Regions from separate parts of the Alkalihalobacillus sp. MEB130 genome, predicted to be linked through region 3. Evidence: riboswitches for the same ligand, from Rfam matches in the RefSeq annotation. Region 3 holds a riboswitch; each other region holds the start of a gene.
What was found. A riboswitch is a leader RNA that binds a small molecule or an ion and turns the genes downstream of it on or off. The one in region 3 is predicted to bind cyclic di-GMP.

Region 1: another riboswitch for cyclic di-GMP. It lies ahead of N0O92_RS04635 (type II secretion system protein); the one in region 3 lies ahead of N0O92_RS00970 (chemotaxis protein CheX).
Region 2: another riboswitch for cyclic di-GMP. It lies ahead of N0O92_RS12835 (bifunctional diguanylate cyclase/phosphodiesterase); the one in region 3 lies ahead of N0O92_RS00970 (chemotaxis protein CheX).
Region 4: another riboswitch for cyclic di-GMP. It lies ahead of N0O92_RS16725 (methyl-accepting chemotaxis protein); the one in region 3 lies ahead of N0O92_RS00970 (chemotaxis protein CheX).

What each region holds. Positions count from the first base shown of each region.
Region 1 covers NZ_JAOANA010000003.1:219,895-227,835, reverse strand. The annotation lists gene N0O92_RS04670 (GspE/PulE family protein) at 1-231, opposite strand, end outside; gene N0O92_RS04665 (hypothetical protein) at 288-1,016, opposite strand; gene N0O92_RS04660 (hypothetical protein) at 1,013-1,567, opposite strand; gene pilM (type IV pilus biogenesis protein PilM) at 1,598-2,713, opposite strand; gene N0O92_RS04650 (hypothetical protein) at 2,735-3,907, opposite strand; gene N0O92_RS04645 (prepilin-type N-terminal cleavage/methylation domain-containing protein) at 3,904-4,359, opposite strand; gene N0O92_RS04640 (type IV pilus modification PilV family protein) at 4,359-4,796, opposite strand; gene N0O92_RS04635 (type II secretion system protein) at 4,957-5,181, opposite strand; cyclic di-GMP riboswitch class II at 5,295-5,377, opposite strand; gene N0O92_RS04630 (bifunctional folylpolyglutamate synthase/dihydrofolate synthase) at 5,632-6,948, opposite strand; gene N0O92_RS04625 (valine--tRNA ligase) at 7,084-7,941, opposite strand, start outside.
Region 2 covers NZ_JAOANA010000011.1:127,551-135,491, reverse strand. The annotation lists gene pfkA (6-phosphofructokinase) at 1-804, shown strand, start outside; gene N0O92_RS12840 (YkvI family membrane protein) at 1,305-2,384, opposite strand; cyclic di-GMP riboswitch class I at 2,553-2,637, shown strand; gene N0O92_RS12835 (bifunctional diguanylate cyclase/phosphodiesterase) at 2,733-4,553, shown strand; gene N0O92_RS12830 (hypothetical protein) at 4,651-4,851, opposite strand; gene N0O92_RS12825 (DUF1292 domain-containing protein) at 4,872-5,126, opposite strand; gene dacB (D-alanyl-D-alanine carboxypeptidase/D-alanyl-D-alanine endopeptidase) at 5,268-6,719, shown strand; gene N0O92_RS12815 (hypothetical protein) at 6,785-7,042, shown strand; gene N0O92_RS12810 (hypothetical protein) at 7,106-7,941, shown strand, end outside.
Region 3 covers NZ_JAOANA010000001.1:182,146-190,086, forward strand. The annotation lists gene fliT (flagellar protein FliT) at 36-401, opposite strand; gene fliS (flagellar export chaperone FliS) at 401-796, opposite strand; gene fliD (flagellar filament capping protein FliD) at 817-2,415, opposite strand; gene flaG (flagellar protein FlaG) at 2,431-2,775, opposite strand; gene N0O92_RS00955 (flagellin N-terminal helical domain-containing protein) at 2,920-3,753, opposite strand; gene motA (flagellar motor stator protein MotA) at 4,130-4,933, shown strand; gene motB (flagellar motor protein MotB) at 4,926-5,660, shown strand; cyclic di-GMP riboswitch class I at 5,752-5,839, shown strand; gene N0O92_RS00970 (chemotaxis protein CheX) at 5,940-6,401, shown strand; gene N0O92_RS00975 (methyl-accepting chemotaxis protein) at 6,453-7,941, shown strand, end outside.
Region 4 covers NZ_JAOANA010000017.1:56,417-64,357, forward strand. The annotation lists gene N0O92_RS16720 (SNF2 helicase associated domain-containing protein) at 1-1,665, opposite strand, end outside; gene N0O92_RS16725 (methyl-accepting chemotaxis protein) at 1,841-2,743, opposite strand; cyclic di-GMP riboswitch class I at 2,915-2,997, opposite strand; gene nhaC (Na+/H+ antiporter NhaC) at 3,428-4,792, shown strand; gene N0O92_RS16735 (biotin/lipoyl attachment domain-containing protein) at 4,916-5,167, opposite strand; gene N0O92_RS16740 (proline dehydrogenase family protein) at 5,236-6,153, opposite strand; gene N0O92_RS16745 (sigma-54 interaction domain-containing protein) at 6,509-7,941, shown strand, end outside.

The sequences.
Region 1 (7,941 bases), on a different contig from region 3:
AATAATTTTCGGATCAATTTGCTCTCTATTTAAATCAATTTGAGGAATGCCAAGTTGATACTCTAATACTTCAATTATTTGCTGTTCCGTCACCAAGTTCATTTCTATAAGCTGATCGCCTAGTCGGAGATTGGATTGCTTTTGTTCTAACAATGCTTGAGATAATTGATCTTGCGTGATGACGTTAGCCTCTATTAAAATATCTCCTAGTCTTTTTCGTTTCTGACTCAACTGACTATTCCTCCTCACATATAGTAAATAGCTTATGATTTATTCTCGTTACTTGCTTAATCTCGCGAAAGAACAAGGCCTTGTTCTCCTTCTATAAATTCTTCAAAGTCTTCGGAATAATAAGCTCTTATCCAAACGTTAGCGGTCAGCTGACTATTATTCGTTGTATAAGTGAAATTTTGAATATGAACGGCTCGTCTCATGTTCTCCACTTCCTCCACAAACAACGTAACCGCCTCTTCATCTCCAGTAAATTGGACATTCACATCAACGGGGGACAAGGTCAAATGATGAATCTCTTCTAATTCGCTACTCATTGCTGTAATCACATCATTAGAAAAAATTCCTTCCCACATTCTGTAATCCTTATGATCCAATTCATTTAATTGTGATTGATTGAGTTCTTCTATTTGACTTTCTTGAATTCCACTTTGCTCTTCTACATCATTAGATAGAAGACTAATTGTAAGGTTACTAACTGTGACGTTCGCACTATGTTCGATTCGTTCCAAGTCGGCGATGAGTTGTTCAACATGTGCCCTTGGTGGAACACTAGAAAAAAAGCTGTCTTTTTTCTTAGGATCTACTGCTTGGGGCTGAAGTTGATTGATCACCGATTCCGCTTTTTTCACTTCTGAATTGGTCGCTTGCCATTCTTGTTCTTTGGCTGTGTGTTCCAGCTGCAACGGTCTAACCAAACTAAATTGAATAGCCGCTAACAAAACCAGTAACAATAAGATCATTAATAAAATCGTCTGTTGTTTCGCTTTTACCCACTCTTTCACTGTTTGTCACCTACTAAACTATTAAGCTCCACGTGCAACAGAGAGCGAAATCCATTTTGTTCTACTAATGAAATGGTTTCAATTTTTGCATCCATAACCATATCCACATGTAGCAGTCGATTTAAATAGATCGCTGCATCTTCTTTTGAAGAGAAGGTTACAACCATCGTAACATTCCCCGCATGATCATAATCGTACTCATTTACTTCTGTTTCAGTTGGGAGGAATGAAAACAACTCTTTTCGAATAACTGTTGCATCTTGATAAATCGAGTGTAATACATGTTCCAGCTGAGTATAGTGATCAACAAAATTATACGCTGTTGTACCTGTTTGCTTTTCCAATAATTCTACATTTAGTTCATCTAAGTAAGCCGTTTGTTCCTCTACATTTGCCCCCAACTTAGCAACCGAACTCGACAAATGGATAAAAGAAACAGTTACATATATTGCTAGAAGAAAAATCATTACGGCCCCTGCAACCGGGATGATTAAAACTGTACTGTCTTTTCTCTCTGTTTTTTGAGGTAATAGATCTATGTTAATTTTCACAGTTGCCGCTCCTATCTTACGAAACAGTCTTTATTTTTTATTCTTCCACTTCTTATTCACTTTTTCATTGCCACGACATGCAAGGCCAATAGCGACACTAAAAGCATCTAAAGAGGCTTCTGTTTTAAAGTCAGGTGAAAGGATCGCTTGAAAATCAATTTGAGATACTTCTGTCTCTACCGCTTGTGCTAAGCCTTCTTTTACTTGATCAGCTAACTCCCCCGTTAAAACAATTCGTTCAAATAATTGCTCCCTTCCTCCTAGGGAATATCTGAAAAAGTTTTGTGCCTTCGTTATCTCATTCGTAATGTCAGTGATAAGTTGTTGAGAAGATGGTACCATGTTATCTCCTTCTGTCTTTGTAACAGCCACTTCATCACGAGCCTCATCAACCAGCCAGAGTACTTCATCAGAATGTTGTTCATCAGACAGTTCATGTACATCGGCAAGCTCAATTGAGCGTGAGAAAATGATGATTTCATCATTAAAAATATGAATTTCAATACTATCGTTTGAGACGTCAACAATCATGTGAGTTTCTGCTACCCAATTAGGATGTGTTTGGTATACTAGACGCTGTAATGCCAACCCTCTCATTTCAGCTGTTAATGGCTTAATTCCTGCTCCTTCACATACTTCCATTAAATCAGTCGAGAGTTCCTTTGAGGTGGCAAAAAAGAGAATCTCACTTTTCCTATCTACACTTTCCGCTGCTTCTGCAAATAACAAATCTTCTTTTATTTGATCGGTTCTATTAGATTCTTCAAAAGAACCAATTTTAACAAAGTCATAGATTGGATTTTCAAATGGCAAAACGATGCTTTCCCCTAGTTGAAACTTAAGGATTTTTGCTAATTCATTCTCTTTGATATCAGGAAGAGACCGTATTTTTCGAATAAGCGTATGTTCAGTTGGAATGACAAAATGTCCTTTCTTCGCATCCCCTTTCCCCTTCTGAAGATCTTCTAGTAAAAGGGAGAGCTCTTGCTTCTCTTTTATACGACTGTTTTCAAAGAAAGGTTTATCTGAAAGAGTTTGCCTAACCTCCATCACTATAGGTTTGTCTCGTTCCATTTTAACAATCGCTTGATACAATTTCCGTGGTCGAAAATCAATTCCCGTAAACACGCTTTTTTTAAATAACATACATCCACCTCCGTACCCTCTCTATTGCCTTACTGTCTGATAATCTATATTTCCAAAAGAAGAACTCCATGGATGAGCAGCCGCATCAAAGTAATCAACCGTTGTTGGACCATCACACTGCAGGAGCCCAATTAAGGAACAAGAAATTCCTTTTGCTTCCCCAGAATACCGTTGATTCCCAGTTGTCTGGAATTTCTTTGCAATCATTCCCGAATTTACAACAAAGTCATTGTTACCTCCACCCGTTCTCGAAAATTGATCTAATACAATTAATGCCCCATTTACTTCTACTCTTGGATTTCCTGCAAGAGAGAAATCTTCCGCAATGAGAATACCATCAATAATTAACGTATCTTCATTATTCCCAACCCCACCGTACTCTACTTTTTTTGCAAAAACAATGGAATTAGATGGAACTCGCACGGTACCAGTACTGTTTCCTGTTCCCCCAATGCTAATCGGATAATGTCTACCTTGTGAAAACGTATGAGAACTTGAGATTTTTAAATTCTGATTATAATTCCATGCATTTGTCGGGGTATAATTTAAATACTGTAAAATTTCATCTAATTTAATGGTTGATAGTACTTTATTGTTCTCAAAAACATTTAACTCATCGTGTGTATGCCGACTATTTTGCCCATACTCGAAACTTGACGTATATCGAATAGGCCCGCTTAAAAATTGACCTGACTGTTCAATTATGGGCCTTTGTTCTTTCTTTACCGTTACTGTGAGCTCTCGTGCTACAATAGATGGCCCATCCGCATAATTCGCTTTTAAAGTTGCTTTATATGTTTCAGAGTCTATTTCTATTTTCGTTATATCAACTTTAACGGTCCTCTCACCTATCACCTTTGAAGAAGGAATGACTCCGTCTTGCAAGTAAAAATAGGGACCTACCTGCTGAATTTGAATTTCATTTCCTGCCCCATCTTTTACGACGTTTCCATTTCCATCAAGCAAATCTACATGATTTCCTCGGTATGACTCCATCTCATGAAGGACAAGTCTGAGCGCCCCTTCTGCTCTGTAAAACTCTTCTTGCGTTTCTACATTGGTTTCTATTGAATTTTTGCTATGTACCGTCACCTTCACGAGCATGGGAGCGGCAATTGAAAAAAGGACAATCACAACTAAAACGGTAACGAGAGCGCCCCCATATTGAGAAGATAAAAGAGTTTTCATATTCATTCGCTCACCTCATTTACAAACCTCGAATAGTGAATCGTCGACTCTAGCACGATCGAAGCGCGAGGTTTTGTAATTTCGAGCTTAACTTGGGTACTTGAATCAGATTCCGTTACTATAAACGTTTCAATCGATTGTGATAACACGCGGCCGTTTGCCCCAGGAAGCCTCATGTTTCCAAGAGTACCTTCCTTTTCATAAATCAACCAAACCGTCTCGTTTTTGACTAGTTTCATATTCGAATCCGATTCCCCAACCCATCTAGCATCGTCTCGCATTTTCTCTGTCATATATTCCATAATGCGCCTTGCTTCTATTTGCACTTCATTTTCTGCAATCACTTGTCTCTGGCCATCCATCGTATAGGAAATTAAGGAATAAGCAACTGGGAGAAACAACCCTAAAATCACAATAACAACCAACACTTCTACTAGCGTAAATCCTCTTTGATTCATCACGGCGTTCTCACCACCGTTACCAGTTCAATTTCGTTTTCACGAGCAACCTCGTTTGAACCGTTAGATACCGTTGTTTCATTTAATACTTTGACCGTCACTTCATGAAACGGACCTTCATAATCAGTAACACGAACGATGACAACGACTTCGTCATGCACGGCAGAGTTACTATAAAGGTTAGTAAGAAGCGTGTATCCACTACACTGACCTTCCATATTACTCCAACAATACTGTCCGATCCCAAGTGTTGGGGTTTGATGAACCACTTTTTCCATTACTTCTTGGGCAACATACGCTATATTCGTTTCTTTCCCCTGACTTTGCGAAACCGTAAGAGTGCTCACCATGAGAGTAACAAGAGGTACAACAATGATACCTGCAATAACAATGGCGACTAGCAACTCAATCAATGTCATACCTTTCTCGTTGTTCATGGTGTGTCCTCCTGTATATTTCTTAGATCAGTTCTTGCAACTATAGAAGAACAATAGTTTTATACTATGTATAAAACAATTTTTATTTTTATAAATAATAGAAAACTATTGTTTGAAAAAAGATGCCGCCACAAAAGGTGGCAGCACATCAAAACTAATCTTATTCCCCATCATTATCAAAATAGCCTTCTATTTGATTTAGGTCATCACCGATATGTTCTTCTATTATATCGAGTTGTTCATCAGACCTATCAATCCAACTAATTACGTTAGGTATTAAAATTGCAGCAAGTAGACCTAAAATCACAATAACAACTAATACCTCAATTAACGTAAAACCGCGTTGATTGTTCAATCCAAGTCGTTTCGTTAAAGCTTTCATCATTCGATGTTCCTCCCTGTTTTACGGAAATATATATCTTTAAGAGTGAAGCTCTTAAATACAAAAGTAGAATGCTAGTTATACCATAAAAAAAGGCCCAAACAAACCAAAGTAATGGTTGTAAAGGCCGGTTGCACCACTCGCTCCGTACGACTTAGGTGCCCAGTTACAAGTCGTATTTCATAGCTCCTTAAATATCATTTGTAGTTATTAAGAACTGGTTAAAATATACCATAATGTGTTTATTTATAGCAATAAAATCTTTTCGGTAAGAATAACCAGATAAATACAGTACATAAGACCCGGTTATTATCTAACTGTATTCATCTTACCAGGTTCATAAATTTTTTCAACATATTTCTATCTTTTTTGCAAGTTGTTTTGGTTTCCGTTATATTGCGCTCTATATATAAATAAATAGACAATCCACAGGAACATTCCTTACAAAAACCATCATATCTTCTCATACATAAATGCAGACTGATGCCACTTCTCCCTAACAGATGAGATAAAATATAATGAACCGGCTACAACTAACATTTCATCCTCACGTAGCGATCGTACTTCTTCTGTTAACGCTAGTTCCCAATCATCATTGTATTTCTTTTGTAATACTTGAGCTTGTTCAAATAGGGTTTGGCTCTCAGCTGCTCGAAAGAACTCAAAGCTAGTAAATGTGAAAGTAGCGTTCATCTTTTCAAAAGGCTTTAATAATACACTCATATCCTTTTCTTTCGTAGCCGCTAGTAAGAATCGGTAAGACTTTTCTGGATAATGCAGTTCAAGTGTTTTGGATAAGGATTCGAATCCTTCTTTATTATGAGCTCCATCAAGAATAATGAGAGGATTGTCACTAATTTGTTCAAACCTACCTGTCCACGTTGTGGCATGCATTCCAGAATAAAAGGCTTCTTCACTTACATAAAAGTCTGCATGGTTCGCGAGTAACTCAATTGCTTTAAACGCAACAGCCGCATTTTGTCTTTGATGCGGACCTGGCATTTGAATCCTTACATCATTGTACTTAGTCGATACGCTTTCTAATGTAAAAACTTGAACTCTTCCATCAACAACAGACAAACGTTCTGAAAAATCCGTTCCTAACTGGTAAAAGGAAGAATGACTTTTGTTAGCTGTATCCTCTATTAGTTGCTGCGCCACTTTTTGGGAAACACCTGAAACAATTGGCACGTTCTCTTTAATAATGCCAGCTTTTTCAGACGTAATTTCCTCCAACGTGTCCCCTAAAATGTGCATATGATCAAACCCAATCGAAGTAATAACCGATACAAGAGGTGTGATGACATTCGTCGAGTCAAAACGACCGCCTAATCCAACTTCGACTAAAGCAATGTCTGGCTTAGCGACGTTTGCAAAGTAATCAAACATGATGGTTGTAATGACTTCAAATTCAGTTGGGCTTCCTAGTTCGGTTTGTGCTAGTTCCTCTACAAGAGGTCGAACACGATTCGCCCCAGCGACAAGAGCCTCTTCTTCAATTGGTTTCCCATTAATCGAAATTCGCTCTTCAAAACACTCAATAAACGGAGATGTAAATGTTCCCACTTTATATCCAGCCGCTTCTAGCACATGCCTCATAAAGCTGACCGTTGAACCTTTTCCATTTGTTCCACCGATATGAACGGTTTTTAGCTTTAATTCAGGATTATCTAAACGCTCCAGCATCCATTCCATTCGTTTTAAACCAGGTTTTATTCCAAATGGCAACAAGCTATGTATCCATGCAATGGCTTCTTCTCCTGTTTTCATCGCTTCATCCCTCCAGTCTCTAACGTTCCGCTCTCTCTTTTCCTTGTTTCATAATAACGTAGAATGTTGTCGATTTAAAGTAGCACATTCAATCATATAAAAAAAAGAAAGTCCAAAATTGGACTTTCCTTCCTTCTATGCCTTAAGCTCTGCAATTCTAGCTTGAACCGTTTCGCGTTTCTCTATATAGTCTGCTTGTTTCGCTTTTTCTTCTTCTATGACTTTCTCTGGTGCTTTCGCGATAAAACCTTGATTTCCTAGTTTCTTTTCAACTCGCTCTACTTCTTTATTTAGCTTTTCAAGTTCTTTTTCTAGTCGAGCAATTTCTGCATCTAAATCTAGCAATCCTGCTAGTGGCAAGAATAATTCAACACCACTTAATACCTGTGACATCGATTTTTCAGGAGCTTTTACACCTGTGCCAATTTCAAGTTTGCTTGGGTTACAGAATTTTTCAATATAGCTTTGACCTCGAGTTAATTTCCCAAGAACATGATCGTCTTTCGCATGAACGAGCAATTCAATTTGCTTGCTCATTGGAACATTTAGTTCTGCTCTTGTATTTCGAACAGAGCGGATAATTTCTTTTAAAAGCTCCATATCTTCGACAGCGTCTGTAAAGATGTACTCTTCTTTTTTCTCTGGCCAAGGTGCAATGGTAATTGATTCGCCTTTATGCGGCAAATGTTGCCAAATTTCCTCGGTAATAAATGGCATCATCGGATGAAGGAGTCGCATTGTCTGATCTAATACATAAGCTAGAACAGATCTTGTCGTTTTCTTCGCTTCTTCGTCTTCTCCGTATAATGGCAACTTTGCCATTTCAATGTACCAATCACAGAAGTCATCCCAGATAAAGTTATATAAAAGACGTCCAACTTCACCAAATTCATACGCATCAATTAGACGTGTTACATCAGCGATTGTTTCTTGTAAACGAGTAAGAATCCATTTATCAGCAATCGTCTTTTCACCACTTAAATCAATTTCCTC
Region 2 (7,941 bases), on a different contig from region 3:
CATTTAGGATCGGTCGGTGACATCATTCATCGCGGTGGTACGATCCTTCATACAGCTAGAAGTGAAGAATTCAAAACAAAAGAAGGTCAATTAAAAGCTGTTGATCAATTAAAGAAACATGGAATTGAAGGGGTCATCGTCGTAGGTGGCGATGGTTCTTATCGTGGTGCCCAAAAACTTTCAGAACATGGAATTGCTACGATCGGAGCTCCAGGAACAATTGATAATGATATACCTGGAACTGATTTTACGATTGGATTTGATACATCATTAAATACAATCATTAATGCGATTGACAAAATTCGCGATACGGCGAGTTCCCATGAGCGAACTTATGTAATTGAAGTCATGGGTCGTCACGCCGGTGACCTTGCGTTATGGAGTGGGCTAGCGGCAGGCGCGGAAACGATTTTACTTCCTGAAGTTGAACATAATATGGAAAACATAATTGATCGACTGGAGCGCGGAGCCAAACGCGGGAAAAAACATAGTATTATTGTAGTCGCGGAAGGAATTGGCTCTGGTGTTGATATTGGCGAGAGCATTCAGAAGCAAATGAACATTGAAACACGGGTAACAGTCCTTGGACACATTCAGCGCGGTGGTTCTCCAACAGGATTTGATCGCGTACTAGCTAGCCGATTAGGTGCTCATGCCGTTGATTTATTATTGGATGGGAAATCAGGACTAGCAGTGGGGATAGAGAAGAATCAACTAGTTAGTTACACCTTTGATGATGTTTTTTCAAAGCCTCATGAGATCGATACAAAAATGTATGACTTATCAAGTCAACTTTCCATTTAAAAAAAGACGTGCCAGCTTTTTATGTAGCTGGCACGTTTTTTAATGGCTGTTTTTGTTGTTTTTAAGGCGTATGTGTTCACCACATGCTCGTTCCATTGCGCTTCCCCGAATCTGTTAAAAAGTGCTCGATTATTTCGGACTTGAAAAGGAGCTTCGATCCGCTCCCGGGATGGGGGGCACGCTTTCCGCAGGCGGGCGTTGAACTAACCGGCTTGCGCCGGTGGATTTCAACTTGCCCTTCCCTCCTGCAGGAGTCGGCCCTCCCATCCCGTCCGCTTTGTTGAGAGGAAAGATAGAAATTCCCTACTATTCAACGATCAAAAATAATAGGAGAATTAGCGTGAAAAGGCCTTTGAGAAATGAAACTCAAAGGCCTTTGTCTACAGTCTGAAGTTTAATTTTCATCAAACATTTCACTATCAGTTTATTTTATAATGTAGATATTACATAGATGTGGTGAATCTAATGATATCAAGGAGGTTGAAAACTGGTTAATCAGTTTACTCTACACTTTTTATTTCATTACGTTTGAAGAACCATACATATAATAGTCCAGCAAAAAAGATAAATCCGCCATAGCCGACAGCAGGATACAAATACGTAACCAATGTTGAAAATCCAACCTGGCTAACGATGAAAGCGGCAAATGTTGTTCCAACGATGAGCCATATGCGGTGTTTCTGATCAACAAAGGTCATCCGAGAAACAAAGCCGTACAGATTGCTTACAGCGGTTGAAAAAACAGCAGATAACAAAACAACCGCAAACAAAAGTTGAACGATAGGTGAAATAAGCGACGCAATATAAATCATCGGTACTTCTACATGAGCAACGTCTGTAATATTAGATAATACACTAAAATAAATGGCGACCACACCAACACCAAGTCCAAGCGCACCTAAAAGTGCTCCCCACAACAGGGTACTTTGGTTTTTGGCATTGGGTCCAATCGGAGCTAAAATGGCAACAGCAATGACTAAATTAAAAGAAGCGTAATTCAAAGCAGCAACAAACCAGTTAGGAGCCGCACCGACTAGAGTAGTCGTTAATTCAAGGTCAGCACTTGTAACAGGACTACGGTAAATTCCATATATCGCAATAAAAAGGACAGCCACTAGCAATACAGGTACAACAAAACTGATCGCATTAATAACCCCTTTGATTCCACGAATAACCGTAAATAGAGCAACTACAGCCATGAAAATCGTTCCCCACCAGGAAGATAACCCGAACTGTTCGACAAATATAGCTCCAGATCCAGCAATCATAGCAGCGAGCGCACCAAATAAAAAGATCGTTATAATCAAATCAATAAGCGATCCTAGCCATCTTCCATTTGAAAATCGGACAACTTCAACGTAAGCAGAGGCACTTAATGCTCGTCCAATTACTAATATCATATAACCAAAGATAAAAAATAGGGCAGATGCTAATACAATTCCCCAGATTCCAAGCAATCCAAACGCACTAAAAAATTGGAGTACTTCTTGACCAGAAGCAAAGCCAGCACCTACAATGGTTCCAATATATGTTGCTGCAATTTTAAATGCATTAATATTTGTAGGTGAATCAGTTGCCACAGAAAACACCACCAATGTGAGTATTTGTAAGAATTCTTAGTATGGATGTTATGGGAGATTCTTATTAGCTTTTCAAAAGTTAGAATAATTGCTCTTTTAATCGAAAGGTGTTGTTTTTTGTCGTATTATCCTATAATATAACTATAGTACCAATACAAATGAACGATATTATGATAAAGGCAAACTATTTGAAAAAATAGGACGCAAAGCTTAGGGTCTAAGGTAGGAATACTATGATCGCCTGGTTACCAAGTATGTTACATATTTATGTGATTTTTTTGGCTATTCTGCATCCACTTGTAGAATAGCTTTTTTGATAAGTTTTTTAGCAACTGAGGGGGAACACACATGATGGAAGGTAGAAACGAAACGTTACATTGGCAAAACGAAATCGTGGGGATGCTTGCAGCAAACAAACCCCTTTCATCCATTTTAAAAACAGTCGTAGCAAGCGTCGAGTTGCAGCTTCACGGGGCGATTTGTTCCATATCATTATATAACCAGTTCCAAAACAAATTAGAGAGACCGTTTTCATTAAATCTTTCGGATGAGTACTTGATGGAAATTAATGGATTAGAAGTTGGTCCAAACGCGGGGTCTTGTGGAACAGCCGTATACAAGAGGCAAACAACGATTGTTTCTAATATAGAAACGAACTCACTATGGGATGACTATCGAACACTTGCAAACAAGCATCATTTAAAATCCTGTTGGTCTATTCCTATTTTTTCACCAACGAACAACGTACTCGGTACGTTTGCTCTTTATTTTAAAGAAAATCGTGAAGCTACAGGAAAGGAACTTGCTCAACTAGAGCAATTTGCACAACTTTGTGGGATTGCCATTGATTATAAACATACGAAAGAGGAAATGTACACGATCAAACATATTGATTCATTAACAGGCTTAGCGAATGCTTCACAATTTAAAAGAGAGGCGAAGCAAGCGATTGATCAAGCAAAAAAAGAAAACAAGATCGTGTCGTTTTTATTTATCGATCTAAATCGCTTCAATTTAATTAACAACATCGGAGGATACGACGCGGGGGATAAGGTGTTAAAAGAGGTTACAAAGCGCCTAGTACAACATATACCACCTACCGCTCTACTTACACGATGGAATAGTGATAAATTTATTATTTTGTATCCTAATACTACGGCTGAGAAGATGAAGCAAAATAGTGAACAGATTATTGAATTATTATCAACACCAGTCCAGTGGGAGGAACATGATTTTATTTTAACGTCAAGCATTGGAATAAGTAGTTTTCCACTAGATAGTGAAAATGTTGATGATCTTATCAAACATTCAGAATCTGCGATGAATGATGCGAAGCTAAAGGGAATGAATCAAGTGCGCAGATATTCACCGTCAATGGACAATCAGTTATCGAATCGGTTGTTAATAGAGAAAGAATTAAGACAAGCGATTACGACTGAGGACTTTGTTTTACATTATCAATCACAAGTAACGCTAACCAATAACGAAATGGTTGGAGTCGAAGCACTCGTTCGATGGTCGCACCCAACGATGGGGATGATTTCACCTGCAAGTTTTATTCCGATTGCGGAAGAAACAGGCTTAATCATTCCTCTTGGGGAATGGGTCCTACGAACAGCGTGTCAACAAATGAAGCAGTGGGAACAAGAGGGACTTCCGCCTATTCGTTTATCAGTGAATTTATCGAGCGTACAACTGAGACAGCGTAACTTAATTGATAAAGTGAAGGAAATTTTGGAGGAAACGGAGATTGATCCATCAAGATTAGTTCTGGAAGTAACGGAAAGTACGCTCGTAAGTCATATGCAATATACGATTAGTCAGCTCCGTGCCTTGCAAGCCATGGGTATTCAAATTGCATTAGATGATTTTGGTACATTATACTCTTCATTAAGTTACTTAAAGCATTTTCCTCTTGATATTATTAAAATTGATCGCTCATTTGTTCATACGCTTTTATCGGATGCAAAAGATATCAAAATCGTTAATACCATTATTCAATTAGGAAAGCACTTAAAACTGAAAGTACTCGCAGAAGGCATTGAAACACGAGGTCAGGCGGAACTTCTTCAACAACATCATTGTCATGAAGGACAAGGATATTTATTTAGCAAGCCTGTCCCGATCGAAACATTAAAGAATGCTATTCAATCGAAGCAAGTATCATAATAATTTCATGTACCGTATTAATTTTATAATAGGAAAATGATGAAGCAAGGAAAAAAGAGAGCTACGACAAAAAAAGCGGTCGTAGCTCTTACTACATTTATTCAGTTCTTTTTTGTGCAGTTTCTTTTGATGTTACGGTAGCTCCATCATATTCTCGGTCAATTTGACCTGTTGTATCTTTTTTCGGTGAAAGGGTATAATCGGCAATTTCATCTGGCCCCGTTAAACCAAACAAGCCCATTGTTCCACCTTGTCCCATCCGGACATGTTCTTGAACATCGCTTTTTTCATTACCCAATTGAAATCACCTCGAATGTATTAGTCATCTGCTGGATTAGCTTCAACAGCAATTTCATACGCTGATAAAATCGACTCTCGTTCTTCAGGGTCTGTAATGCCGACCAAATATTGTTCGTCCTCTTCTTCCTCCACGCGCATTAATAGCGTATCTTCATTTGAAGTTAAGAGGGCATAAGAATGATCTTCCATATCAAATAACGCTTCAACTGAGTAATCTCGGACTTCCCCATTTTCATCTTCAATCGTAATTTGGTCTCTAACTTGATCCTCCATAAAGCTCACCCACCCAACATAAAAGTGTACGTCAAAGAACGTACTCCTTATAATTTGCCCTTAATTGAAGTGATTATTTTTCATAAGAATTGGTTCCTGATTCCTTTTGCATACTAATATGTGAGGAAGAAGGGGGATGAAATGCGTACTAAAATTGTATTTTCTATAATGGTGTTGTTTTTTGTTATGCAAGCACCACTAATTCACGCACAAGCAAACGTTACATCAGAACAAATTGAACAGCTTTTGCAAGAAGATGATAATGTTAACGGTGCCATAGCAAGCATCAGTATTCGCTCATCAAAAAATGGAGAAATGCTTTACAGCAAGCAAGGCAATACAAGGCTTAGGCCTGCTTCTAACTTAAAACTGTTCACAGCAGCTTCAGCACTGTCTGTGTTAGGAGAAGATTATACATTCGATACTGAAATAAAGACAGATGGAAACATAAAACGAAATATACTACATGGCAACCTTTATATTGTAGGAAAAGGAGATCCAACGCTTACGCAAGAAAAAATCAATTCTTTAATGAAATCATTAAAACAAAAAGGCATTCAAAAGATAAAAGGGGACGTTATCGGTGATGATACTTGGTATGACGATACACGCTATTCAGCAGATTTGCCATGGAGTGATGAGACCGCTTATTACGGGTCCGCAATCTCGGCGTTAACGGTTTCACCTGACGAAGACTTTGATGCAGGTTCTATCATTATGAAAGTGAAACCAGCAAAAAAAATAGGCAAGCTTGCTCAAATTAATCTCGAACCAAAAACGGAATTTGTAGAAATAATAAATGAAACAATGACGGTCTCAAAAGAAGAGAAAACGGATATCACGTTTGACCGAAAACATGGAACCAATCAGATTGTTATTAAAGGTGAGATATCTGAGGAGGAAACCGAACAAAAAGAAACGGTCGCTCTTTGGGAACCAACCGACTATACCCTCGCGCTTGTCGAACAGGCCTTACACAAAAATGGAATCAAACTAGACGGCAACATAAAGCGAGGAGTCACTCCAGAAAAAGCAAAACATCTTATCACCCATGAATCGATTCCGTTATCTGAGCTGCTCGTTCCATTTATGAAACTAAGCAACAACGGCCATGCCGAAACATTAGTAAAAGAAATGGGCAAGGTTATAAAAGAAGAAGGAAGCTGGGAAAAAGGACTGGAAGTAATGAGCGAAGAGCTAACATCATTCGGACTGAATCCTGAAACAATGCTCATTCGAGACGGATCAGGAGTCTCCCATGTGAACCTAGTTTCGGCCAATCAAATCACACAGCTACTGTATTCTGTTCAAGACAAAGAATGGTTCCCAATCTTTTTAAACTCATTACCTGTAGCTGGCGGAGACAACCGAATCGACCGAGGTACGCTCTATTATCGCCTTAGTCACACACCCGTCGCTAAGAAAGTAAGAGCGAAAACAGGAACACTCACTTCTGTCAGCACACTAGCCGGCTATGTTGAAACCAACTCAGGAGATACGCTTATTTTTTCCATTATGCTAAACAATGTTCTAGATGGGAAAAAAGCGAAGCAATTAGAAGATCAAATCGTTTTACAATTAGCCTCTTCCTAAGAAAAGGAATAGCATGATTCGGCTAGAGGAATTCTAAATAGCATCTTAGACAGAGGAGGGTTCGTATGGACCATCAGCCACTCACTTATTTTGAAAAGCTTGAAAATGTATATGTTCTTATGGAGACTCGCAACATGCTACAAGCAAAACTAGAGCAGTTAAAGGAAACAAATCAATCAACCGAACTAGTGGAAGAAGATTTGCGAAAAATTGAAGAAGAAATTGAAGAATATACAGACGGAGCTCCCGTTGAACCGAATCAAATTATGACGAGCTCTTTATTTAATCCAGCTGTTATGGAGGAACTAGAAGGAACGGAGTAACACCTTGTTCCTGTTTATGAAGACGAAGTGTAAAAAGAGAATAAATAAACAGGAGTTACTAAAATGAAAAAAATAATTTGCTTGCTATTCCTACTTAGCCTCGCTTGGCCAATCACGATACATGCAGCAAGTGGGGATGGACAAGTCTCACTCATCGTAAAGTCATCTAGCGAGTCATTACATCAAACCGTTTTAAAAATTAAATCAGACAAAATCGTGCAAGAGCTATACCAAGCAGAAGTACTGTATTCAGTAGACAAGATCCCTCACTCCAACCATTATGTTCTTCTTGAAGACCGAGGGACTGTTAGAATATATGTCCTCGATGAAAAAAATGAACTGTATGATGTACAAGCTAAATATAAATTGAAAGTTAACAAAAAAGTGGCTAAAAAACTTACTGACTATTTTTCAGGACTTGAATCACATCATTTTGGAACTCTTTTAACATGGGAAGAGGTCGATGAAATCATCCCAAGGTACACCTCTTTTACCATTACCGATTTAGAAACAGGCTTACAATTTGAAGCACAAAGACGAGCTGGATCAAGTCATGCCGATGTTCAGCCACTAACAACAAAAGACACCAAAATCATGAAAACGATCTACGAAGGCAAATGGAGTTGGAAACGGCGTGCCATTCTCGTGCATCATGACGGCAAAACGATCGCTGCGTCCATGCACGGCATGCCCCATGGTGGAGGCGCATTAGCTAACAATTTTCCCGGACACTTTTGCATCCACTATAAAGACAGCACCACCCACAGGTCTAGAAGCCTGGATTTATCCCACCAAATCATGGTGTACAAAGCAGGCGGAATGCTATCACCCTATGTCCAACAACTACCGCCAAACAAAATTGTAGAACTATTTTTAATCGCACTAAACCAACAAGACTT
Region 3 (7,941 bases):
TTACTATTTATATTAGAGGGCACATCTAGTAATTCTTATTTGCTACGTTTATCTATAAAAGCTCCCTCATTCGTCGTCATTTCATAAGGGTTGTCATACTTACGATTCACTTTCTTTTTCGCTTTCATCTTATCCATCTCTGATTTAATATGACCTTTGATCAGTTCTAGTTTTTGCTCAATTTCGTTATTAAGATGAACTAAATTATTCGCAAACTTCAATTCCTCTTCACCTTTAGCCGGCGAATCAAGTAATCTAATCATCTTTCCCCTTTCAGCAAGAAGCCTTTCAACTTTCTCAATCTCCTCGTCACGCTGATCAAGATCACACGATGTCATCGAATTCAGCACATCTAATAGTTCACGAGAAATTTGATACAGTTGGATAAACGTCGGATTCATTAAGAGTTCACCTTATGACGCTTTTGGCGATCAAGTAGTAACGCTTCCTTCCATGTATCGCGGAAATCTTTAATGAGTTCTTCTGCTTCATTTAGTTTGATAAGATTGTTTTCTGTGTTTGCCTCGGTTAAACGGTTGAGAATATAGTCATAAAGAGCTAACATATTTTTCCCCATTGGCGTGTCTGTCTTTAAAGTGACCATTAATTCTCGAATGATGTTTTGTGCTTTTATAAGGTTTTGATGACGCACTTGAGTGTCATTTTCTGCAATTGCTTTTTTAGCAAGTCCAACAAATTTTAAACACCCATTATAGAGCATAAGTGTTAACTCTCCAGGTGAAGAAGTCATTGCTTTGTTCTGCTGATACGCTTGTTGCGGTGTTCCGATAGCCATAATTAATCATTCCTTTCTAATTACATTCCACCAAATAGTTGGCTCATAAGAGCATTTCCTTGCGCCTGCGATTCATTTAAAACTCTCTCCATACGAGTAAATTGGGCCCAGTGACGGTTTTCAATATCGATTAATCGTCTTTCAAATGCGCTCATTCTTGTATCAATATTTGTTAATTCTCTTCCTATAGTAAACTGTTGATTCGTTCGATTTTCATTTCCAGCTCGACTCGTAATCTGGTTAATTGAAGCGTTAATTGTCGAACGCAAACGTCCAATTAAACCAGTTTCACTTTGAATAGTACGACGCTCTTCCGGAGTTCGATCAGCTACTCTTATTCTTGTTAAGTCTGGATTAGCAGCATTATTTAATAAAGAATGTACAGCATCTGGGTCGTCTTCTAAAGCTGCTCTTAATTTAGCCTCATCTATTTCTAACCGCCCACCATCACGGAAATTACTTGTTGTTGTAATTCCAATTTGAGAGATTTGAGTAAACTTACCAGCTGTTTGAACAGGAGTATACAAATCATTTCTCATTTGCGTTAGCACATTGGAAAGGGTAGGATCACGACGAAGCAACCCACTTTTTGCTTTTTCATCCCACATTTCCGCTTCACGTTCTGTTAACTCACGACGTTGCTCATCAGTAAGTGGTGGAAAGCCCCGGTGCTTTGGTTCGTTTAGCTGTGCTTGAATCTCAGCAATTGTCTCATTATAAGCATCGACAAAAGCTTTTATTTTATTAAAAGCGTCGTCTGTGTTAGAAGTAACATTGACCGTTTTAAACTCATTATTTGTTGGTTGCGTTACATTAAATGTTATCCCACCTATTGTAATTCGATTTGAGCGTGAATCTCTCGTGATTGTTTCTCCAAATAAAGGGTTCTGAAACTCTACTTTGGCATTTTTTCCACTCGATTCGTTAACCTGCTCAATCTTAAACACATCTCTTAAAAAATTATCAGGATCATCAAATATCATTTGCATTGATGGTGTTTGTTCCTTATCTAAGAACTCACCTGTTTCTTTCCGCTCGAACACAACCCTATTAAAGGCACTATCAAAATAAGCTCTTACACCGATATCTGAATCTGTTATTTGTTTTAGATTATCATTTATAGACTTGGTTGTATCAATTTCAACAGTTACAGTCTTTTCATTACCAGTGCTGTCAAATGTCTTAATAGAAAACGTAGCTCCATGTTGATCACTAATTCCTGGAATAGCCACTTCCTGTTGATCTAAGCGAGTTGTGGTACTTAACGTTTTACCTTCAGAAATAATCGACTGTTGACTAACATTTCTTGTCCTAGTCGCCACTTGTTCTACTTTGAATTTATATTCCCCAGCTTGCACACTAGCGTTTGCTGTTGCCGTAAACATCTGCGGAACTGTAGACGTTGCTTGCCTCGTATTTAAATCAGCTCGTAAACGGATCGATGAAGCTGATTGTTCAAGAGAACGTAGCTTTAAATTCATTTCACGATAAGCGTCACGTTGCCACTCAAGCGTTTGCTTTTGTTGGAACAATCGATCTAATGGCTGTCTTTCTACTTGCATCAGTTGTCTTACGATGGACTCTGTGTCCATTCCCGAAGCGATTCCACCAATTCTCATGTTTTATACCCACTTTCAAATCTTTCTATCTATAAATAAGCCTATCGTTTCTTTCACTGCTGCACGCATATCTAATAATTTCTTAGGAGGAATTTCTTTAATAACCTCGTTCGTGTTACCATCAACTATTGCTACATAGTACTCATTTAATCCTTCATGAAGGCTAAACTGTAATTGCGTATTTGATATTTCAAAGTATTTATTAAAGTTATCAATTTCATTTTTTACATCTTTTATATTAAGTGAATGTTTAAGTACTGGAAGTTCTTTTACAGTACTGCTAATTTCCAATGAATCTGATATCTCCTTTTTTTGAAAACCATATACCGTTGAATTAGGCAACCCAAGGTTAATTTCCATCGAAGTCTCTCCCTTATACGCTTTTTATTATTATCGGTAAATTCAAGAGAATGTTTAGCAAATAAACGGTTAAAACGATAAATGTTCTTTTAATAATAGAAAAAAGAGACCCTCTATAGGATCTCCTTTATCTATTACTACAAATTAACGAAGTAATTGTAATACTGCTTGTGGCTGTTGGTTAGCTTGAGCAAGCATCGCTTGAGAAGCTTGGTTAAGGATGTTTGTTCTAGTGAACTCCATCATTTCTTTAGCCATATCAACGTCACGAATACGAGATTCAGCAGCTTGTAGGTTTTCTGAAGCATTATCAAGGTTTTTAATTGTATGCTCTAGGCGATTTTGAACAGCCCCAAGTTTAGAGCGTTCAGTAGATACCGTCTCAATAGCTGTATTAACTAAAGTAATAGCAGCATCTGCTCCTGCTTGAGTTGAAATATCAATTCCTTCAGTCTCTTCACCTTCTCCTGTAGCAACTGCTAAAGTAGTAGCGTCCATAGCATCAATATTTAGAGTAATACTTTGACCTTCATTAGCACCAATATGGAAAGTAAACTCTCCATCTCCATTTAATAAGTTTTGAGTGTTAAACTCAGTATTGTCAGCTATACGTGTAATTTCTCTTGCAAGTTGGTTAAACTCTTCTTGTAGTTCACTACGATCTTCATCTGTGTTGGTATCATTTGCAGATTGAACTGCTAATTCACGCATACGTTGAAGAATATCATGTGTTTCATTCAATGCGCCTTCAGCTGTTTGAATTAGTGAAATCCCATCTTGAGAGTTACGTGAAGCTTGGTCAAGACCACGAATCTGTCCACGCATTTTTTCAGAAATTGCTAAACCAGCAGCATCGTCACCAGCACGGTTGATACGAAGACCTGAAGATAATTTCTCCATTGCATTTCCGTTTTGATTTACATTAATACCCATTTGACGGTGTGCATTCATTGCATTTAAGTTATTATTAATAATCATTAAAATTTCCTCCTTGAATTTACTCCGCCCACGTCCTTGTGGTTGGATAAAGATAATTTTGTTAAGTTAGCTACATTGCGGGCGGCCGTCCCACAGTGTAACTGCCTTACACTACTATTATCGGAGTCTCTTTTGAAAGGTTTAGTGTTTTTTTATATTTTTTTAATAAATTTCTCCTAGAATTTTTATCCAATCTATTTCATCCTTCCAATAAAACTAATTTGCATAGGTCTATTGGCATAGTTTTTATGTAATTCTATTGATTATTCTTCCCGCTTTGTCGATATAATTCATATACAAGCTTAGAAAGGAGTGTAATTGGCCAGTTAGATTTGAGAACTTCATTACCTACTAGTTTACAGAACAGGAGACACCCATGGACAAAACATCAATCATCGGACTCATCTTAGGCGTTGCGGCCGTATTATTCGGTCTATTTTTCAAAGGAACTAGTTTTAGCGTTCTATTAAACCCTGCTGCTATTATTATTATTTTTGCCGGAACCGCTGCCACCATCTTAATTGGCTTTCCTGGTAGCGAAGTAAAAAGGATTCCAAAACTGTTCGGAGTTCTATTTAAAGATCAGAAAACAAGTAGTCTTACTGAGATCATCCCATTATTTACAAAGTACAGTACCCTTGCTCGTCAAGAAGGCATCTTGGCTTTGGAGCAGGAATTAGATTCAATTGAAGATCCTTTTTTAAAACAAGGCTTAAAAATGCTTGTCGATGGACAAGAGCCGGATTTTATTCGCGATACAATGGAAGAAGAGCTGTCAGCAATTGAGGATAGACACGCTTCAGGAGCTCTTATTTTTACTCAAGCGGGTACATACGCACCGACACTTGGGGTGCTAGGAGCAGTACTAGGTTTAATTGCGGCACTTGGGGATTTGAATGATATTGATGCACTTGGTTATGCAATCGCCGCGGCGTTTGTTGCGACGTTGTTTGGAATTTTTTGTGGATATGTACTTTGGCACCCTTTTGCTAATAAATTGAAGAGAAAATCAAAGCAGGAGATTATGATTAAGAGCATTATGATTGAAGGTGTGTTATCTGTGCAAGCAGGTGTTCCTCCACGTGCAATTAGCGAAAAGCTTATGGTTTATGTCCCTCATTCCGAGCGCGATAAGTTAGATACTACTGCTTCTGCTCAAGGAGAGAATGTCAATGGCTAGGAAGAGGAAGCACCATCATGAAGAACATGTCGATGAATCTTGGTTAATTCCGTATGCTGATATGCTAACGTTGCTGCTTGCTCTTTTTATTGTGTTGTTTGCCGTTAGTTCGGTTGATGCTGAGAAGTACCAGCAATTGATGACGGTGTTTAATGAGAATTTTCAAGGAGGATCTGGAATTTTGGAGCATCCCAATCCTTCTCCTCTTCCTGATGCAAAAGAAACACAGGATGAACCAACTGATGTGATCACACAGGAAAAATATGATTTGATGTCACTCAAGCAAGAAATTGATCAATATATTACTGATCAAGATCTCGAGGGGGATCTTCAAACATCGATCTCTGATGACGGGCTGTTATTAACGATCTTGGATAATGCTCTCTTTCATTCTGGAAGTGCAGACGTTCGTGCAGATGCTGTACGATTAGCCGGAAAAGTCTCTGAACTTCTCGCATCTGATCCGCCAAGAAAAATTGTCGTAGCTGGACATACGGATGATGTTCCGATTCACAATGCCAACTTCCGCTCAAATTGGGATTTAAGTGCACAACGAGCGCTTAATTTCATGAAAATCTTAATAGATAGTGAGAATTTGGATCCTCAAAACTTGAGTGCAACTGGGTACGGAGAGTATCAGCCTGTTGCGTCAAATGATACAGATGAAGGGCGAAGCAAAAATCGTCGAGTGGAAGTGTTAATCTTGCCAAATTACCAGTTTGACTAGGATTACGGCCCATATATTTATAGCAACTTTTGATGAAACTTGTTGAAATTAGGTAATTTTCAGTATATGATTATGAGCATAAAGTTTCATATTTAAGTAAAGGCAAACTATTCGAAAGACTAGGACGCAAAGCTAAGGGACTAAGGTATGATTCGTACTATGTTCGCCTGGTTACCAATGATGTTGTAAAACAATGATTCTATTTGGCTATCTCTATGCAAAGGGATAGTCATTTTTATTAGTTTCGTTTGACGTATTCAAAAAGGAGATCTGACACATATGCTAACGAAAACAGAATTAAGCAGCGAAACGATTTCAAATTTATTATGCGGGATTGTGACCTCGATAAAAAATGTTGTACCACTTACGATTCAAGGCCACAACCACCAAATTAATGATCAGTCGATCGATATTAAACTAGGTGTATTGATTGGCATTACGGGAGATTTAAACGGAAAATTGATTTTAGCTGGGGAAACGCCTATCTTTTCTTCCATTGGCCAATCGATGTTTGGGATGCCTTTAGAAGGAGAGATGCTAGACTCTTTTATCGGTGAATTAGGAAACATGATAGCAGGTAGCTTTTCTACGATTATTGCGGAATATGAAGTAATAACAGACATTACGTCTCCTATGATAATGAAGGGAAATGCTGAACTTTCAGGTTTTGAGAAAGGGTTTTCTGTTCCGATTTCGATTGGTGAAACAGGAGACATGTCGGCATTTTTATTACTAGATTGAGTTTTTGTTGGGGGAAATAAACATTACATAAAAAAATCACGGAGGAAAGATATGGGCATTCGAAGATCTGAAAAATCGAAAGAGAAAAAAGAAAAGAAGCAAACTAAAGGCAAAAATCCATCTCGTTTTATGCAGCTTACGATTAAAAAGAAATTGATTAGTAGTTTTCTAGTAGTAGCCATTTTGTTTGGTGTTGCTAGCGTTGTTTCTTATGTGAACTTAAAAGCAACCAATGAGTCATACACATTTTTAGTAGACAACGTCGCTGAATTACGTTCGATTAGCCAGAGCATTGATACATTAATTAGCAATCAGACGAGTGACCTTAGAGGTTATCTTTTATATGAAGACGAAACGTTTGCAGATAGTTTACGAACTCAGAATAATGAAGTCACTGCATTAATTAACGAAGCAAAGGAAATGGCTGTTCGCGAAGAAACGTATGAGCGATTTGACCGACTCGCGACATTGAATAATATTTTCATTAGTGAGACTGAAAGAGCCATTAATGTTTTCCGCTCTACACCCGATCACGGCATTAGAATGGCTAATGAAAACGTAGTACCTATTAGTCAGGAAATGCGTGAAGCGTCAGAGTCATTAAGTTCTTGGCTACATGAATACTTAGAAGAACAGCAAGCGGCAACTAGTCAAGCAGCCCAGGCGACCGTTGTTTTACTTGTTATCGTGAGTGGGGTTGCATTCATCATTGCCATCGCAAGCGGCGTGATCGTATCCACTATCATATCAAATCCAATCCGTAAACTTAGCGATTCTGCCAAGCAAGTCGCTGCTGGTAACCTAACGACTGAACGTACAACGGTGAAAAGTCGAGATGAAGTTTATGAGTTAAATCAAGCGTTTAATCAAATGACAGATAACCTGCGTGAAATGATCTCAAGCATTCAATCCAATGCTGAACAAGTTGCCGCTTCTTCTGAGCAACTAAACGCAAGTGCCAATGAATCTGCTAGAGCAACAGATCAAATTACCGAGTCAATTCAATCTGTCGCATCTGGTTCTGAGAAACAAGTAGAAAGCACAACAACGGCCAATGAAATGTCGAGTCAAATTTCAGACGGTGTAGAAAAAATGGCGAACAATATTTTTGCTGTTTCAGATGCGACAACAACAGCTCAACAAAAGTCTAACAACGGCTTAGCAGTTGTGGAGAAAACTGTTAGCCAAATGAACGTTATCAACGAGAAATCAAGTCAAACGTCAAAAGTAATTTCTAGCTTAGAGGAAAAATCTAATGAAATTGGCAACATTATCTCCCTTATTACGGCTGTATCAGATCAAACGAACTTATTAGCGTTAAATGCAGCAATTGAAGCTGCACGCGCTGGGGAACACGGTAAAGGGTTTGCCGTTGTAGCCGATGAGGTTCGTAAATTAGCAGAGCAGTCCAATACGTCTGCTCATCAAATTAGCACGTTAATTAAAGATATTCAAAGTGATATCAAACTGTCGGTTACTTCGATGAACGAAGGCAGCGCAACGGTAAAAGAAGGTCTTGTGTACGCCGAGGAAGCAGGAA
Region 4 (7,941 bases), on a different contig from region 3:
CCAATCTTGATCTTGAGACGGAACGGCATTCAAGAAATGTTGAATTTCTTCCATTTCCCTTGTCTCCAGCGACAATAACGACCCATTTTGAAGGCGGTAATATTTACGCTTCTCCTCTAATGCCGCTAAAATCTCCTTAATCTCCTTGTCTGCCACCCCGTTCATCTCGAATGTAAATGCCAGCCAATTGGTTCTATCTTTTTGATTGACCTTCACTCTTATTTTTGGAAAAGCATTCTTTTTAAAGATACGGTTTCGCACAGCCGTTGTCGCATAAATTTGGACTTGTTGTTTAAGCTTCGGAACGACATGGTATAAAAATTCGTACTCAAGCATTTCATTTTGCATGAAATAACCACCATCTGTTTTGGAAAACCCGCTTTGCTCCATTAATTGCAAGATTTCCCCTTCTTTTTCCACATCTCTAATCACCATCGGTCCTCTAGCAATGTCTCGACTTTCTAATGGTTGAATCAGAATATTGTCATAATGAAATTCCAGTCCTGCAAGAAGTCGATTTCTCAAACGATCCAAGTAGAGCTTGGCAACAAGTGGGGCTTTCAACAACTTCTGAGACACCACTTTTGAAAGGTGGACCTCACCAATTTTTTTCAGACCAGGCACAATTTCTGTAAGAAAAAGTTCAATTTTTCCCTGTGGAATTGGAACGATATTTTTATCTGGGGACGATAGCATTTGTTTTAACTCAAATAATCGATCGCAATCTTTTTCCTCTAGCAAAAACACGTCCCCTCCACACAACACCAAACGATAAAGTGGTAAAACACTCATTCGCTCAAACCCTTTGATTGCCAATTGATAATCGAGACCCTCGGTTTCTTTAAGTGTAAACTGGATAGGAGGTGCCCCTTCCACCAGTTTGAATCGTTCAAATGCATGACCATCATGCATAAGCGAAATGAATGGGGCTTTTGAGAATAAAGCGATAAGGTCCTCCCTAGAGGATGGCGGAATCAGTAATGTCTGATTCGTATCAGCAGGCATTGCTTCGAGAAAGGCTTTTTCATCATGAATAATCTTAATAAGCTGTTGTATAACGGCATCTGTTTCCTCGGAGAAACAGTGAATGCTCGGGTCATAGATACCTACACTAGGTTTACCTTGTTTCACATTTTCTAGAAACTCTCGTATGTTTTGTACTTTGGTCTTCCCGATCTCAACTTCCATTCCAAGGAAGAGCTGATTTCTTCCGATCAAAACAGGTTTAATGGTAAACCTGACATTCAGAACTTCCCTTTTTTCAAAATAACGTTGCTGGCCACTTGATTGTGTTACTTTTTCTTGAAAAAGAGAGATAAAGTCTTTTGTTAACTCACCATAGGCAGCTAATTCGGCTTGTACACGTAAAGGAGATGTTCCTTGACGTTGCAGATCATAAATCGAAAGTAAAACGGCCGCAATATGTTGGCAGCTTTTTTGAAAATTGGCTAAGGTAGGACAACTGCATGTCATCTGAATGTCCCCAGCTTCTCCTTTTTCAATGGTGACATGAAAGTCTTCCTTCCCGCTAACGGTCGCCTTACAGAAATCAAAGCTGTACTCTTGAAATGTCACTTTATTGGAACGATAAAAAGAGTCCCCTTTTTTATAGGAGACCGTACCGCATATTTCTTTAATCATCTTGTGAGTTAGTTTCATCTCCATGACTTCCGCTCTCTTCTTTGATTTCGTCGTTAATTAAACCCTATCACAATTTGAATGAACAAAAAAGGTCAAGCTTATGGCATCACGCTATGATGAATCATGATCTCTATGAGCTTTCTTTCGCTTACTTAAGTAGGTAATACCTTGAATTGACCCACTCCCAGGATTTTCCTCTCTAAAGAATTTCCTTAAACGCTTCGGCTCCTTCTTTTAATCGGCTTGAATTTTCTTTCATGTTGTTAAACTCTTCAACGGCTTCGTTGATCAGCATTTGGTTTTTCTGTATATTGGTTTGGGTCTTGCCGATTTTTTCGATTTCTGTTGTCATTGCTTCGATATTGCAATGAATCTCTTCTACCACTGATTTGACTCGATCAGATAGCTTTTTCACTTCAATAGCGACTATATTAAATCCTCTGCCATGTTCACCTGCTCTTGCCGCTTCTATCCCGGCATTGAGAGATAAAACGGTCGTCTGGGCAGATATGTCACGAATGTTTTTTAAACTGACTTTAACTAACTTTATTTGATCACTTAAGTTTTCGAGAATTTCAATGTTTTTATTTGAGTCATTTGTGACAACATCTGTATTTGAAGAAACACTCATAATCGTTTCGATCCCTTTTTTTGAGCTCTCTTGAAGGGTTTCTGAAATATGCTGTAGCTTTTCTACGAGATCATTTACCGTTTGCTCTCGATCCGTTATATCGCTAGCCAATTTTAAGACAGCGACGACGACTCCTTCTTCATTCAGCACAGGCGAATAAGAAGCATGTAGCCAAATCGGCTCACCACCTTTTTTGACTCGTAAAATTTTCTCATTGAAGTTTTGTCCACTTTTTAATTTTCCCCAGAATTCCTCATACTCGCTACTGTTGGCAAATTCCGGAACACAAAAACGTTTATGGCTCAATCCGATTAGTTCTTCTGCTGCATATCCCATTCCTTTAGCAAAGTTCTCGTTTGCCCAAAGAACCTCTTTATTCAAGTTAAACGTAATCATCGCATAAGATCGATTGAGTGCTTCTAATGCAGCTTCTTGATTCACAATTTTTGATAGTACACTAATATGGCTCATTCTTATAACTCCTCTATTATTTGCTCATGATTTGTTCATTCGTACATAGACTTCCATAAACGTTAATCTTCATCTCTTACAAGAAAAAGTTGTATACAGACTAGCCATTTCCTTCTCATTTCTGTCCATAAAAAAAGAAACCTGTTTTGCCAAATGGTTTCGATCTATTCCTTTGGTAGCCCGGCGACCATGTCGTAAGAGTTAGGCCCGTAGCTTTGCGTCACTCCCTTTCGAAAGTTTTGCCTTTTTCTATTAAGTTGTTGTCATCTAGTAAAGTCGATTTAGATGAAACTAATCGTTATTCTTACTATTTACTTCCATAATATCATAAAAAGAAATTTTGGGGGAAAAGTCCATTAGCGTTGTAAAATATCCAAATTCAGGTAGTATCTCTCAGTGTTTATCTTTTTGGACCACGGCTGAGCTTGCAAGTATAACTTATAAGCATGGATAAAATTGAAGAGGCGAAATCTTCTCGATTAGTTGAAAAGTATTACTTACTCAGTTTCAAATCTACTAGTTGACTTCTCTTAAAAGTCTCTTTATAGTTACACGTATGTTTACTTTAACACTTAAAAGCGTTTAAGCGTTCTTGTGCTAAGGAACAAATCTATTATATTTTGAAAGTATTCGTATCTTTTTAAACTATGTTTCAAAGGTATGGCTTAGGAAGGAAGAAAGAAAATGATTAAATTAAGAGGATGGGAAGCTCTTCTTATTATTGGAATGATTTTAAGTGTGATCGGGGTTTCGCTAATTCACTTCGCTGCACATCCGCATGTACCGATTTTCATAGTAATTATCCTTATTATTGGCTATGGACTACTAAAACGTGTACCATGGCCTGCTTTGGAAGAGGGAATGATTAAAGGGGTAAAATCAGGTATCGTACCAATTATGATCTTCATGCTAATTGGGGTCCTTATTGCCGTCTGGATGGCATCGGGAACGATTCCTACGTTGATAGCGTATAGTTTTCAAATTGTTTCAACTGATTATTTCTTACCAAGTGCCTTCATCGCAACGGCGATTATGGGTATATCAGTAGGAAGCGCCTTTACAACGGTCTCTACCATCGGTGTTGCGTTTATGGCTGTAGGAACGATTCTAGGTATTCCTATGGCGATGGTAGCAGGAGCGGTTATTTCTGGTTCTTTAGTGGGCGATAAGTTGTCTCCATTATCCGATACAACCAATCTCGCATCATCTGTTGCCAAAACGGATTTATTTGAACATATACGTCATATGTTGTGGGTTGGTATCCCTGCTTTTGCAATCTCACTTATCTTATTTATTATCATTGGACGTACAAATACAACAGTCAATCCTGAAAGTATGGAGGAAATGCTTACTTCCTTACAAGAAGCAGCTATCGTTCATCCTTTTGCACTACTACCAGCTGTCTGTATTATCGTTATGGCCATTATGAAAAAATCAGCCATACCAACTATGATTCTTGGTATTGTAGTAGGAATCGCCACCTCTATCATTCTTCGAGGAGATATCATGATTGCAGATTGGATGAACCTTATTCAAAATGGGTATATGTCAGGTGCAGCAAATGAAGAAATAGCTAACATTCTTGATCGTGGCGGAATCCAAAGCATGATGTGGGCTGTATCTCTACTTTTATTAACACTAAGTATGGGAGGCTTATTGTCTGTTCTTGGAGTGATTGAGAATTTAATTCAATCGATACAAGGAGCAGTAAAAACAACAGGAAGACTCGTTCTATCTACCGTTTTTACAGGAATCGGTATTAACGCAAGTCTTGGTGAACAATATATGTCCATTATTTTAACAGGAGAAGCATTTGAGAAACGTTATAAAGAAATGGGATTTTCGGGTAAACACCTCTCAAAAGTGTTAGAGTCAGGTGGAACAGTCATCAATCCGTTACTTCCCTATGGCGTAAGTGGCGTATTTATGTCAAGCGTTCTAGGAGTACCCGTGCTTTCTTACTTACCCTTTGCATTATTCTGTCTACTTTGTCCATTGATTACGATTGTGTATGGTTTTACTGGAGTAAGCTTCTCTAAGAATAAATAGAAACGTTATGTAATCAGCTTTACCATTTGGTAAAAAAGTTCCTGACCCCAACCTTAGGACTTTCCTGTACCGGGGTCAGGAACTAATCAAGAAACTATGAAAAATTCAAACGAGGTACCCATATTAATCACAGCCACTCGGTTGGTCATCTTCTCGTAATATCGCTAACGTCATATCATGTATCACTCGATCACCCGGCTTCACATGTAAAGATATAATTTTTCCACCAACCCCCATCTCTACCTTTTTCAATACTCCCTCATTTGTCTTCAGTTGAAATAAAGGCTCCCACTCATATACATAGTCCCCTTCACTTACAAATACTCGGTCAATCGTTCCAGCAGACATACTTGCTATAGCACAATAAGCATTCACAAATAAATCCTCCTTTTTCATTTGATAAAAACCTCTTCTTCCGACCAATAAACGCTCAATTTACCTGTCTATTTTGAAAGTAACCCTCTTAAAGCAAATGACACATTTTGTGGACGCTCGGCCATCCGTCTCATGAAATAGCCAAACCAATCCTGCCCAAATGGGACATAAACACGCATGGTGTATCCTGCTTTTACTAATTCTTGTTGCAAATCAGTCCGAAAGCCGTAAAGCATTTGAAATTCAAATTGACTGGACTCTATTTGGTTCTCCTTTACAAACGTGATTACTTTTTCAATAATTTGATGATCATGTGAAGCAATCGCCGTATAACTCCCGCTCAGTAAATGTTCTTTGATGATGTTGAAATAATTTTCATCAATTTTGTCTTTGTCTTGAAAGGCTACTTCGGGAGATTCTTTGTACGCACCTTTTACTAGTCTTAACGAAATCCCTTTTAGACTTTTAATATCGTCTTCCGCTCTCTTTAAATAAGCTTGTATAACCGTTCCAACATTGTCATAATCCTTTCTTAATTCTTTTAAAATATCTAATGTCTGCTGGCAGTGTAAATAATCCTCCATATCAATTCTGACGAAGTTATTATACTGTTTAGCAGTCCCAACAATCCGTCGCATATTTTCTAAGCAAAACTCTTCACTAATATCTAAGCCTAGTTGTGTCATTTTAAGCGATAGATTGCAGTCAACACCTGAAGAGGCAATGGCCTCTAATGTCTTAATACAATATTCAGTCGCTTCTAATGCCTCTTCCTTGCTGTCTACAAATTCTCCTAAATGATCAAGCGTACACGTTAATCCTAATGTATTTAATTCTTTTACTTTAGCAATGGCACTCTCTATGTTTTTTCCCGCCACCACTTGAGAGGCCCCTATTTTCAACCCCCATTTTTTTGCAGCAACATTCATTGTTTTATTTTTTGAAAGAAACATAAAGAAGATTCTCATTGGTTGTTGTAAAATCATTTTGATCACTCCCATATTCCGCTTATATTTTTCCTTACGCCCTTCGTTATGCAAAATACATGCCAATTGATTTTATAAGTTTAGTTATGTATGTAATTACTAGAAATGCCTAGTTACCCACACACTTTTGTTCAATAAGTGTCTATTTTAGACACTTATGTAAACGCTGTAATGTTATGATTAGCGTAAATAAATAAAGGTACCCCGTATCAAAGTCAAGACTAATTTTTAAGGAACTGTCAATACCCTCAAAAAAATATATACAATTTTTAGTCAATTCCGTCTATAATGAATCCAACATAGACATACATGTAAACTTTTTACATAATCTTACTTTTGTTGGGAGGTTTTCAATTTGCAACATCATATGACTCTTGAAACCATAGCACTGCCATGGAGAGGCGATCTGGATATTAAAAAAATGGAGATATACAGCCCTACCAATCTTTTATCTGACATTAAAAATGTCGACTTAGGTAGAGATATTGCTTTAAAAGGGGCAAATGATGATGTTTGCGGATGGATTCCTTATTCCACATTTATGAAAGAGATTTTCAAACAGTGGAAACTAACAAAAGCTTATTATGATGCATTTCTTCACTCGGTTGAGGCCGCTGTAACGACGGTTGATGATCAAGGCAACATCACCTTTTTGAATCAGAACTCAGAGGAAATGTACGGGCTCTCACTAGATAAAGTGTCTGGTCAGTCTATTACCAAGTTTTTTGAACAAGAGGCCATTGTATTAATGTCTACGATGAAAGAACGACAAGGCGTTACAAACAAATACAACCAACCTCACCCTAATGTTCATGTGTTAATTAATACATCTCCTGTTTATGTTGACGAAGAAGTTGTTGGCGGAATATCCATTGAAAGAGATATTACGGAAATGGTTAAATTAAATGATGAATTATCTTCCACAACCGCCTATTTACATGAATTAGAAAGTACCAATCAAAGCCAACAAAACCTTTCTCCTTTTAGCAAAATTAAAGGCAGAAGCCCTGTTTTAAAAGAGGCTATTACTCTAGCAAATAAAGTAGCCAAAACCGATGCTCCGGTATTAATTACGGGAGAAAGCGGAGTTGGGAAGGAATTGTTCGCTGAAGGAATTCACAATGCTGGAAAACGATCTTCCCACCCTTTTGTTGCGATTAACTGTGGCGCGATCCCTACTGCGCTATTTGAAAGTGAGCTGTTCGGGTATGAACAAGGTGCCTTTACCGGAGCGGTAAAAGGCGGAAAAAAGGGGAAATTTGATGCGGCAAAAGGTGGAACCATCTTCCTTGATGAAATTGGGGAAATGCCCCTTGAATTACAAGTAAAGTTATTACGTGTATTACAAGAAAAGCACTATTATCGCGTTAGTGGAAATGAAGCCATTCCAACCGACGTCCGGATCATTGCTGCTACGAACCGAGATCTTGAAAAGATGATTGATGAAGGAAGTTTTCGGGAGGATTTATACTATCGATTGAATGTCATTTCCATCTCTATTCCACCTTTACGCGATCGTATCGAAGACATTCCTGAATTGATTCAATTATTCTTAAAAGAATTCTCTCTTAAATACACGATGCCGATTCCAAGCATCGACCCAGAAGTTATGTACACCTTTCTTCAACACCCATGGCAAGGAAACATCAGGCAGCTTCGTAATATTATCGAACGCATGATCATTTTAGCAAGCGATAACGAAGTCATTAAGCCTCATCATCTTCCTAAGAATTTTGTGAAGGAACATAATCCTCCAACTCTAAACATTCAATTCGAAGAAATAAAGAA